2 linked regions of the Thermogutta terrifontis genome follow. The protein of the gene in region 1 binds, or shares a complex with, the protein of each later gene. Links are inferred from orthologs where the notes say so. Each region holds a gene or a part of one and is shown in the gene's direction. Other genes may lie near its edges.

Region 1 (5,090 bases):
TTCTGTCAACTCTGCCACCGGAACCTCCTCTTCCGCCTGTACCGGGTGTGTCGGCTGAGTCAGCACGTTTCCAATGCCGTTTCAGGTTACTTCCTCTCGAACCCCTGATGACCCGCCCGGCGCCACCGCGGTCAGGCTAAAGAATTCTACCTTTTTGTGCCACCGGATTAAACCGCGGTAACGGGGCACTCAAGCCCGTCATGTGACCTACGTGGTGGGCTATAAAGAGAATGGACAAATGCCATTGCTCGGGATAAGCGGAGAAAAGGTAACAACCGACCTGGCAAGCGTTTTGCCCCTGAAAGGCCCCAAAACGACCGGATAATCTACCGCTAAAATGCGGACGTGACGGGAGGGGCGCTTCGGGGCATTCGCAGTGGCACGCTTGTCGCCTCATTTTGTCCGCCGCGTGCAGACGGCCCTGTCACAACGGCCATCGCTTTCGATAAAACTGTGGTGGCAGGAAGAGGCGGCCTGCGAGTAGAATAAGATGATCGACCCGGTAAGATTTGCGTGACCTGCCAACTCCCCCGACAAGAGTCACCTCTGTCGGGCAGGCTGGCTGTCGGGTGTTGACGATTCCAGGCACCGCGCCCTTTTGTGGCAGGGGCCGGCGCTACCATCGCAACAAGAGACGACCGCTCTCCGAGCGGCGGTACACCGGCCGCGGAAGAAGCCTCCCGGCGCATGTGACGGCTGGTGCGTTGAAGAGAAGAATACCTCCGGAGGGACGCCATGGATTCCGCAGACCGTGGTTTTTCGGAACATTTTCTGTTCGTCACCGGACGTCTCGCGGAACCGTTGCTGCGGCGTATGCTGCCCGATCTGGCCAGCAGTTATGACTTTCAGTACTCGGTGGCTGTGATGCCCATCAGCATTGCCGGGCTGATGAGCGTGCCCTGGATTGCGGAACGGTTGAAGGTACCTCCCGAAGCGACCCGGGTGCTGCTGCCGGGGCGATGTTCGGGCGACCCTCACGAACTGGAAGCCAAGTTAAGAATCCCCGTGGAACGCGGTCCGAACGACCTGCACGACCTTCCTGAATATTTTCGGAGGCGTCATCGGCCGTGCTTACCGCAGGATGAGTACTCGCTGCGGATTGTGGCCGTGGTCAAGGATGCCGCCGACGTTCCCCTTCCCACTTTGCTCGATCTGGCAGATCGGTTGGTGGCCGATGGAGCTGACGTCATTGGCCTGTGGCATGAGGATCGAGAGCCTCGACCGCAGTTTGCCAAGATCATCAAGGCTTTGCATTCACATGGGCATAAGGTTTGGGTAAGGACTCTCGAGCTCTCCACATGGCAGGCAGCACTTGCGGCGGGTGCAGATTTTGTTGAGCCGTTGCTGGAAGTGCCTGAAGACTTGCCCGAGCAGACGAATCTTGTGATTGAGCCCTATCTGCCGGGTACCTGGGAGGGTGTGGAAGAAACGCTGGAGTCATTGAGAAAGATTCGCAGGCCGACGATTCTCAAACAGTCGTTGGTTCCGGTCGGTTTGGGATTCACCCAGAGTATGCTGCGGAGTGTGGAGGCCCGCCATATCTGGCCGGACATTCCGTTGGCTCTTGATCTGTGTTCGGTCCTCTTCCACTCGGCCGCGGATGCGGGACCGCTTCTGCTCCTCTTGCTGGGATTTGCCCAGGAGATCGGCGCCAGATGGATCCTGACAACCCAGGAGGTCAACACCGCCCGGACCTCGGTGCGCGAGTGTGACGTGATCCGAAGGATGGTCCACTGTGCCCAGCGGTATCACGTGTCGCTGCGGAGTCTGGACTCTTCCCTGGCCATGCTTCGTGATCACCACATTAACAATGGAAATGAGGAGTACTGGCAGCAGTTGCGGGAGCAGATTCGGGATCCGTCCCCCCGGTTGTTTGTGAAGGCGAACCAACTGTGTGCATGGGCTTTCGGCCGGGAGTTGCAGTCCTCCGATCCCTACGAACTGTTTGAAGCGATCACCGACGCCGCGAAGGATGCCGGACGCCCATTGGATCCGGATACCGCTTTTTATCTCGGATACGAACTGTGCAAGGCCGCTATTGCCCGTCAACTCGGAAAGAATTACTGGCAGGATGAAGCCCTGCACTGGGGGCTTCATACAGTGGCAGAGCCTTCTCCGCGGGAGAGGCGAATTCGGCGACTGGCCCGGCGTCGGTCTGTTAAAGGGTGTTCGGAAACGGGAAAGACAGCTCACTCGTGACCTCGCTTGATTTTCCCCTTGTAGTGGAAGTTTCGTGGCCCAATTGGGACCGTCTGCTTGCCGCGTTTTCCCGTCTGCCCTACGTCCTTTTTCTCGATTCACCGCGGGGGGCTGCCGATGACCGTTCACTTGCGCGGTACTCGTTTTTGATGGCCGATCCCCAGGAATTCTTCCTCCTTCCCTCCACTGCGACGGGAGAGCAAGCAGCGGTGGCGTTCCGCAAACTCGCCGGCCATGCGCGCGAGTTCCGTCAGCCGGCACGGGAGGATCTGCCACCGTTTCAGGGCGGTTTGGCCGGCTTTTGGAGTTACGAACTCAACCGCGCGTTCGAGGATGTGGCACCGGCACAAACCGATGACTGCGGCTGGCCGCTGTGGGCCGTGGGCCTTTACGACGTTGTCCTGGCCGCTGATCACTGGCATCAGCGAGCCTGGCTTATCTCTCAGGGCATTCCCTGTGAGCCGGGCGAGGACCGTAAAGAGCGGGCGCGAGCACGTCTCGACTTCTTCCAGAAACTGCTCTCTGAGGCAGAGAAACTCGGTGAGATAGAGAGTTCATCAATTGGCCTAGCACAGGAGAGGCTTCACGGCTGGGTGCATTCCTCTCACAAGGATGGGCATTTCTCCGGGCAGGGATTGGCCAATTGTCCCACGGAAACTGACCAGACACTGCAAAAGCAGCTCCCCGTGGCAATCAATGACGTCCCCTTTGAACTGCCGCTGACGAGTAATTTTTCGGCCGAGGAATACTTGAACGCAGTGCGAAAAGCCGTGGACTACATCTGGGCGGGAGATGTTTTTCAGGTCAATCTTGCCCAGCGTCTGGCAACACCGAAGCCAGCAGACCCGTTGATCCTGTACCGCCACCTTCGCCAGGTTAACCCAGCCCCTTTCGCTGCCTACTTTGATTTCGGGCACGCCCAGCTTCTCAGTGCCTCGCCCGAGAGGTTCCTCCGCGTGACAAAAGGCCATGTGGAAACGAGACCCATCAAAGGGACACGTGCCCGAACAGGAGTTCCAGACACGGATGCCGCGATCGCCGCGGAATTGCTGGCCTCGGCGAAAGATCGGGCGGAGAACATTATGATCACTGACTTGCTGCGGAATGATTTGTCCCGCGTTTGTCTGCCGGAAAGTGTCCACGTGACAAGCCTGTGCCGCTTGGAACGCTACGCCGGCGTCTTTCATCTTGTCTCGGTCATCGAGGGAGACCTGAAACCGCAGAACGATGCTTTTGACCTGCTGGCCGCTTGCTTTCCAGGTGGCTCCGTGACTGGCGCTCCCAAGCCTCGGGCGATGGAAATCATCGCAGAACTCGAACCACATGTCCGCGGTCCCTACTGTGGCAGCCTCGGCTATATTGGGTTGGACGGCTCGGCGGACCTCAATATTCTCATTCGGACAATCCTCTGCTGGCGGGACTGGTGTATCTTTTCGGTGGGCGGGGGGATCGTGGCACGATCCGATCCTTATGCCGAATACCGGGAAACCTGGCACAAAGCGAGACGTCTCCTTCAGGCGCTGGAATTGGCCTCCTGTGAGAAACAAAAGTAGTCCTGGTCGATTGCCCATTCTTTACTGCCGGAAATTTAGGCACAAGGTTGCCAGAGATACGGTCACTCCGTAATCTTTCCGGCGTCGTAGAGTGCCCAGAATTCGTCGGGCGGCATCAGACGGTCTTCGATTCCCCAGTCTGATTCCCCGAATGCGGTTCCGATCTCTCGCAGCGTGGGCATATTTCGCACGATGTCCAGACCCGTTTTGATTCGCGATGGCGTGAAAACCAGGCGTTCCAGACGCAACCAGCGAAGAGGGGTCAGATCCGTGACCTGCGACCGCGCGATATGCAGCCGTCTGAGGGGCATGCCTTTCAGCGGCGACAGATCTTCCACAGGGGTGCCCGCGATGGTGAGACTGACAAGCGGTACATGGCGAAGCGGGAAAAGGTCTTTCACCGGCGTTTCATTAAGCCAGAGCGTCTCCAGGGGACACCGGACCAGAGGAGAAAGGTCGGACACTTTCGTGCGGACAAGGTTGAGCTGTTTCAATGGACATCCTGCCAGCGGAGTCAGATCGCTCACATCGGTCTCGCTGAGCGAGAGGTACTGGAGCGGCATGCCGCTGAGCGGCCTCAAATCGGTGACCTTTGTTCGGTCCAGCGCCAGCGCTTCCAGAGGCAGTCCCGACAGGGGCGTGAGATCACTGACCGAACACTGATAGAGGTCCAGCTTGTGAATTCGCAGACCGGCTAGCGGTGAGATGTCGCGAACCTCGGGCGCATTGATGGCGACAACAATCACGCCATCCTGGTTTTCCACAACGGCCTCGCCCGTGAAGCCGGGGTTTGCCGCTCGGAGGGCTGCGGTCAGAGTCTGGGCGTCAACATCACGGAGGGAGTCACGGGAGGCGGCGCGGGGCGAATGGCCCGTTGGAGAAGATGCCCCGGCGGGTGCTCCTTTTTCCAGGGGTGGGCCGGGTACTGCGGCGGCGTCGCGGTGCTCAAAGGAAGTGTTGGAGGGAGAGACTTCCTGTCGCGGAGTACAACCCAAAGTCAGAAGGAGGCTGCCCACAAGAACGCTCCAACAAACGATGTGTCCTGTGGGAATGGCGACCATGCGACCCCGATTAAGGACAGCAAAAGCTATTCTCCGAAAACAAGTGTCCTTAAACGTCATTTCTCCACGACCTCCCCTGAGAAGTTTTTTTTTGCAAGATATATCGAAGCTCCTTCCACGATTCTACACCAGCAGCGTGAATATTTCCTATCCGGTCTTGTCGCGACAAATTGCCCCTTTTCCACTGGCGATGGGGACGCGGACGCTCACATGGTTTCGCCTGGAAGCGAGATTGAGTTCCCCGGGTACAACAAGCGTGCCCCTCCGAAGAAACTCC
Region 2 (4,795 bases), 1.6 Mb from region 1 along the record:
ACCATCTTTACGTAACTGGACCTAATATGGCAACACGCGACGGCAGCGAAAAAGAAAAGACAGGCAGGGAGTCAGCACGAACCTCTGCGAAAACCTGAGAATTGGCCTAAATTCTTGGGGACGGTTTACTTTTTGGAGAATCCCTAAAACAGAGCGCGCCTGCTGATTACGCTCAGCTATCGACGGGCGCACCGACTAATTCTCACGCAAGAAGATCGCTCACGGAAAATTGATTAGCCTGCCCCGCCCGTCACATGACCAGCTTTTTAGACGATCATTCGCGGCCTGGCGAGTTCGACAGGCCTGGCAACCGATCGCAGCACCGTCTCTTAAAGCATCGCTTTATCCTAGCGGAGGGCACGGGACTCGAACCCGCAACCCCTTTCGGGGCACCTGATTTCGAGTCAGGCTGCTCACCAATTCGCATACCCTCCAACGTGCGCCGCACCCTGAACCGGTATTGGAAAGCGTTTCGATCCAATCCCTCTCAGGGCCGCGACTATAGCAAAAGAAAAGCTGGGGTACTAGGATTCGAACCTAGACTAACTGATCCAGAGTCAGTCGTGCTACCGTTACACCATACCCCAGTGCGGAAAGGAACATTTGTAGCTCCATAGGTAAGAGTACAATCCTGCCTTTTTTCCGTCAAGACGAGGGCACATTTGGAAGAAGCGACTTCGCATCTGTTGTGCCTTGGCAAAGTTAGGATACCTTTCAATCCGGATGCACAACTTATATGTGGATTTAGACCTATCCGTGGTGGGGGCAGCAAACAGGCCCGGGTATCGCAGCCGCATAGTCCATCTGCCCATTTTCTGCAGAATGGGTATTTTTCTGTGGTGTGGCCAGAGTCCCTTTTTGCTACATCGGTGGATTGGGGTTTGAGCGAAATGGGAAAAGTTTTCCGATTAGGAAGCCGATAATGAATCTGCGGGATTAGCGCAGATTTTGTCGTGCTCATTCGAATGCCGTTTGAAAAGCTTTCGGCTCTATGGCCCATCCGAAGTTGGTTGCAATTCTGGAATGCCTCAAAACGGCTCGCGAGGAGGTTGAGGCCTCCTTTCAAAGAACATTCGACCAAAACTTCAGGCTAGGAAACATAGACAGAACGGAGTCTCTACAAGAACAGAAGGAGGTCCTGAGAAAGGCAACCTCCACGCGGGGCCTGTCCGTAGAGTTTCATTTCGAGGGTTTCCGGGTCGAGATCTTTCTCCCTGACGAGGCAGAGGTCATTCCAAAATGGGCCGAGAATCCTGATCCTACGGGAAAGGCTAAGCTGGCGACGCTCGCCCAGGAACTCGGCATCCTCCTTTTTCCCCCTGATTGGCCGCTGCGGGAGAGTGCTGCCCGTGTTGTTCCGGCCTTCACCGCGACAGAGTTGCCGGAAGACTCGCCCGGGATGCTGCTGCCGGTGAACATGGGCAACCGGGAGTTGCCGATGTTGATCAGGTTATTGGGAGAAGAGGCGACGGCATATGCCCCAGTGACGCCACAAGCACCTCCTCGAGACCAGCCAGCCTCAACCGAAAAGTTAGCTGCGAGCACAGCCGGAGTTGCGACGCCACCGCCAGCACGCACGAGGGGTGCTGGAGCTCATCCTGTGCGGGCCAGGATTCTCCCACTTTTGACCCGTAGCCTCCTGAAGATCAAGCTACCTGTCGAGGTCATTCTGGCTCGAACACGTAAGCCTCTCGCTGAAATCCTCCAACTGGCCCCAGGGACGATCATTCAGTTCAACAAGTCGTGCGATGAACCCCTTGAACTCGCCGTCAATGGTTATGTCATTGCCCGGGGAGAGGCGGTCAAGGTAGGAGATAAATTCGGCCTGCGCATTCTGGAAATGACACTGCCACCCGAACGGTACGTGGTCCTTTCCGGACGAACTTCCTCCCGAACCGAAGACGCCCGAAAAGTCTCCACCACTAAATAGGCGGGGCTCGTGGAAGGAGCCCACGTATTTTGAAGGTGGACGCGCTGTTCCGAGAGGCGTGCTGAAGCGTTAAATTGAAGGTTTGCGGCAGGCGACATTAAGCGTTTTTTCTCCCTTCCGGAGCTTGGTGTTCGTTGCGGTGGCTCGCTCAGGAGTCCATTCGGCCATCATTTCGGACGTGGCTTCCATGCCTGTGAGTTGTTAGAAAGAGGACCATCCGCGTGCGTATTTTTGTGCTGGACAATTACGATTCGTTCACCTACAACCTTGTGCAACGGTTAGGGGAAATCAACCCCGAGTTGGAGATTGCTGTAGAGCGAAATGATCAGATAACCGTCGAACAGATCGAGCGCTGGAACCCGGACCGGATCATCATTTCACCAGGCCCCTGCACCCCGTCAGAAGCCGGGATATCGGTGGAGTGCGTCCGCTATTTTGCAGGACGGGTGCCGCTTCTGGGGGTCTGTCTGGGGCATCAGTCCATCGGGCAGGCGTTTGGTGCGAGGATCGTCCGGGCGAGGCGGCTGATGCATGGCAAGACGGACATGATCTACCATGATCAGAAGGGGCTGTTTGAGGGGATCGAAAATCCCTTTGTGGCGACCCGTTACCATAGTTTGGTGATCGAACCCGAGTCGCTGCCCGAATGTTTCGAGGTCTGTGCATGGTCGTTTCTCCCGGATGGCAGCCCCGAAATCATGGGCATTCGGCATAAGGAGTATCCCGTTTTCGGAGTGCAGTTCCATCCGGAAAGTTTCCTCACTGCGGCCGGTCCGGCCATTTTGGAAAGATTTCTCATCCTGAGCGACAAGAACGTGAAGATAAGCTGATGACTTCGGGAGGTCCGAAGAGACTGAGGTTGGCCAAAATGGGCCGCAGTGACGGATCCACCGGCGCAACTTCCCACCGCCATCATTCCCGTGGAAAGAATGTCGCATCTGAGAAGAATCGCGCGTGGAAAAGCAGACTGGCTTTGAGCGCGGATCGGCAGACGTTCTTGCTGGCGGCCATTGGGGCGGTTCTGTTATGGATGGCGCTTCCTCCTCTTGATGTGGCACCTCTGGCGTGGGTGGGACCGTGTTTCTGGTGCGCACTTATCGGGCGTTCACAGCCCCTGAAAACTCGAGAATATCTCATTCTCGCGGGAGTTGGATTTGCCTTCTGGATGGCGGCTCTTCATTGGCTTCGTTTGCCTCACTGGGCCACAAGTTTCGGCTGGGTGGCCCTCTCGTTCTATCTCGCCTGGTATTTGCCGTGCTTTATAGGTTTCAGTCGAATAGCCGTGCACCTCTGCCGAATACCGATCCCTGCGGCGGCTGCCACCATTTGGGCAGGGCTGGAGGTGGCGCGGGCACATTTACTCACGGGTTTTACCATGGCCAGCCTTGCGCACACCCAATACCGGTGGCTCAGCCTGATTCAGGTGGCTGACCTGGTCGGAACGTACGGCGTAGGGTGGGTCATGATTCTTGTTTCGGGTTGCCTTTATTTGGCGGCACAGCGCATGGCAGAATTCCACCGGGCTGGGGCATACCAAAGATCGAATGAGGTTTCTTCGGACGCGATCTCCGCAAAAAAACTAACTCGGTATGTCTTGGCTGCCGGTCGTCCACTTATGGCGGCAGGGGTCGTGCTGGGGGCGGTTGTGGTGTACGGCCATTACCGTCTGGTGGTCCACGCGGCAACGCCACAAACTTCGACCGTGCGGGTGGCCCTCATCCAGGGTTCGCAGGATATTCGACTGGAGGACGGTGAGGAGAAACGGGAGCGTATCCACCGTCACTATCTTGAATTGGCTTTCCTCGCGGCCAGACAATACCGTGACCTCGATCTCATGGTTTGGCCGGAGACAGTTTACGGGGGATTGTTGATTGACGCCGACTCTCACCCCGCTGTCCCGCCTGAATGGCGTGCCAAAGGAAAGACTGATCACGAATTTGTGGATCAGCTTGTCGCGGCGAAGCGGAGTAGCCAAGCAGCGATGGAACGCCTCGCGAGTCAACTCGCGTCAAGGCTCATTTTAGGCGTCGAGACCGTCGCTTATACCGGATCCGGGATACGCTATTACAACTCGGCCGCATTCGTGGGAAAATGTTCCACGGATGAAGTTTTTCCGAAATCCGCAAATGGTGGGGCCACGAACAGGCGGGATAGCATATCAGTCTCTCCAGGAGCTTCTGAAGGAGCAACACACCACAGCTCTGAGACCAAAGGGTATTGCTATCTGGGGCGCTATGATAAGATGCACCTGGTGATGTTCGGGGAATACGTGCCCTTCGCCGACGAATTTCCCCCGATGCGGTACCTCACACCATTAAGCACGAATACAACACCGGGCAAAGTGCCAAAAGCGTTCTCGGTGCGAGGTGTGCGGTTCTGCCCTAACATTTGCTTTGAGAGCGTGATTCCTCATCTTATTCGCCAGCAGATTCTCGAGCTGCGAAAGCACGGAACCGAACCGGACGTGCTCGTCAATTTGACAAACGACGGATGGTTCTGGGGATCGAGTGAACTTGATATGCACCTGATATGTGGTGTGTTTCGGGCAGTGGAAACCAGAAAGCCATTCTTGATTGCAGCCAACACGGGCTTTTCAGCGGTGATTGATGCGACAGGCCGAATCCTCTCCCAAGGGCCTCGTCGAGATGTGGCGATTCTCGTCACGGAGGTTGGAAAATCGGATTTTCACAGTTGGTATTTGGATTATGGAATCATCCCCAACACGATCTTTGTTTCTGCTGTTGTACTGGTTGTGGCAGTAGAAATTCTCCTACGGGCGATCGACCGTTTTTGGAAACGGCTGCCGAAATCAAAAGGCACTACTCGGCAAGGCTGATTCGCGGGGGCAGCAGACTGTCCCAATCG

The links. Proteins that work in one complex are often made in the same cells at the same time.
Region 2: the proteins of THTE_RS15810 (region 1) and THTE_RS09935 are in contact, whole or in part, in a solved structure (PDB 8RP0), measured with the Escherichia coli proteins. The link is inferred for Thermogutta terrifontis from one-to-one orthologs.

What each region holds. Positions count from the first base shown.
Region 1 is NZ_CP018477.1:4,277,841-4,282,930, reverse strand. Bases 1,475-4,473 are described here. They hold THTE_RS15810 (anthranilate synthase component I family protein), read left to right. Parts: upstream 1,475-2,195; coding sequence 2,196-3,752; downstream 3,753-4,473. Other genes in these bases: THTE_RS15805 (leucine-rich repeat domain-containing protein), read right to left, coding at 3,815-4,473; THTE_RS15815 (DUF6513 domain-containing protein), read left to right, coding at 1,475-2,199. Also shown: recombination mediator RecR, read right to left, coding at 1-18; more of THTE_RS15815, read left to right, coding at 736-1,474; more of THTE_RS15805, read right to left, coding at 4,474-4,768. UniProt on the Escherichia coli protein: Part of a heterodimeric complex that catalyzes the two-step biosynthesis of 4-amino-4-deoxychorismate (ADC), a precursor of p-aminobenzoate (PABA) and tetrahydrofolate.
Region 2 is NZ_CP018477.1:2,682,806-2,687,600, reverse strand. What follows is about bases 1,252-3,955. They hold THTE_RS09935 (anthranilate synthase component II), read left to right. Parts: upstream 1,252-2,151; coding sequence 2,152-2,760; downstream 2,761-3,955. Other genes in these bases: THTE_RS09930 (apolipoprotein N-acyltransferase), read left to right, coding at 2,904-3,955; THTE_RS18275 (FliM/FliN family flagellar motor switch protein), read left to right, coding at 1,252-1,930. Outside these bases: more of THTE_RS18275, read left to right, coding at 992-1,251; more of THTE_RS09930, read left to right, coding at 3,956-4,766. UniProt on the Escherichia coli protein: Part of a heterodimeric complex that catalyzes the two-step biosynthesis of 4-amino-4-deoxychorismate (ADC), a precursor of p-aminobenzoate (PABA) and tetrahydrofolate.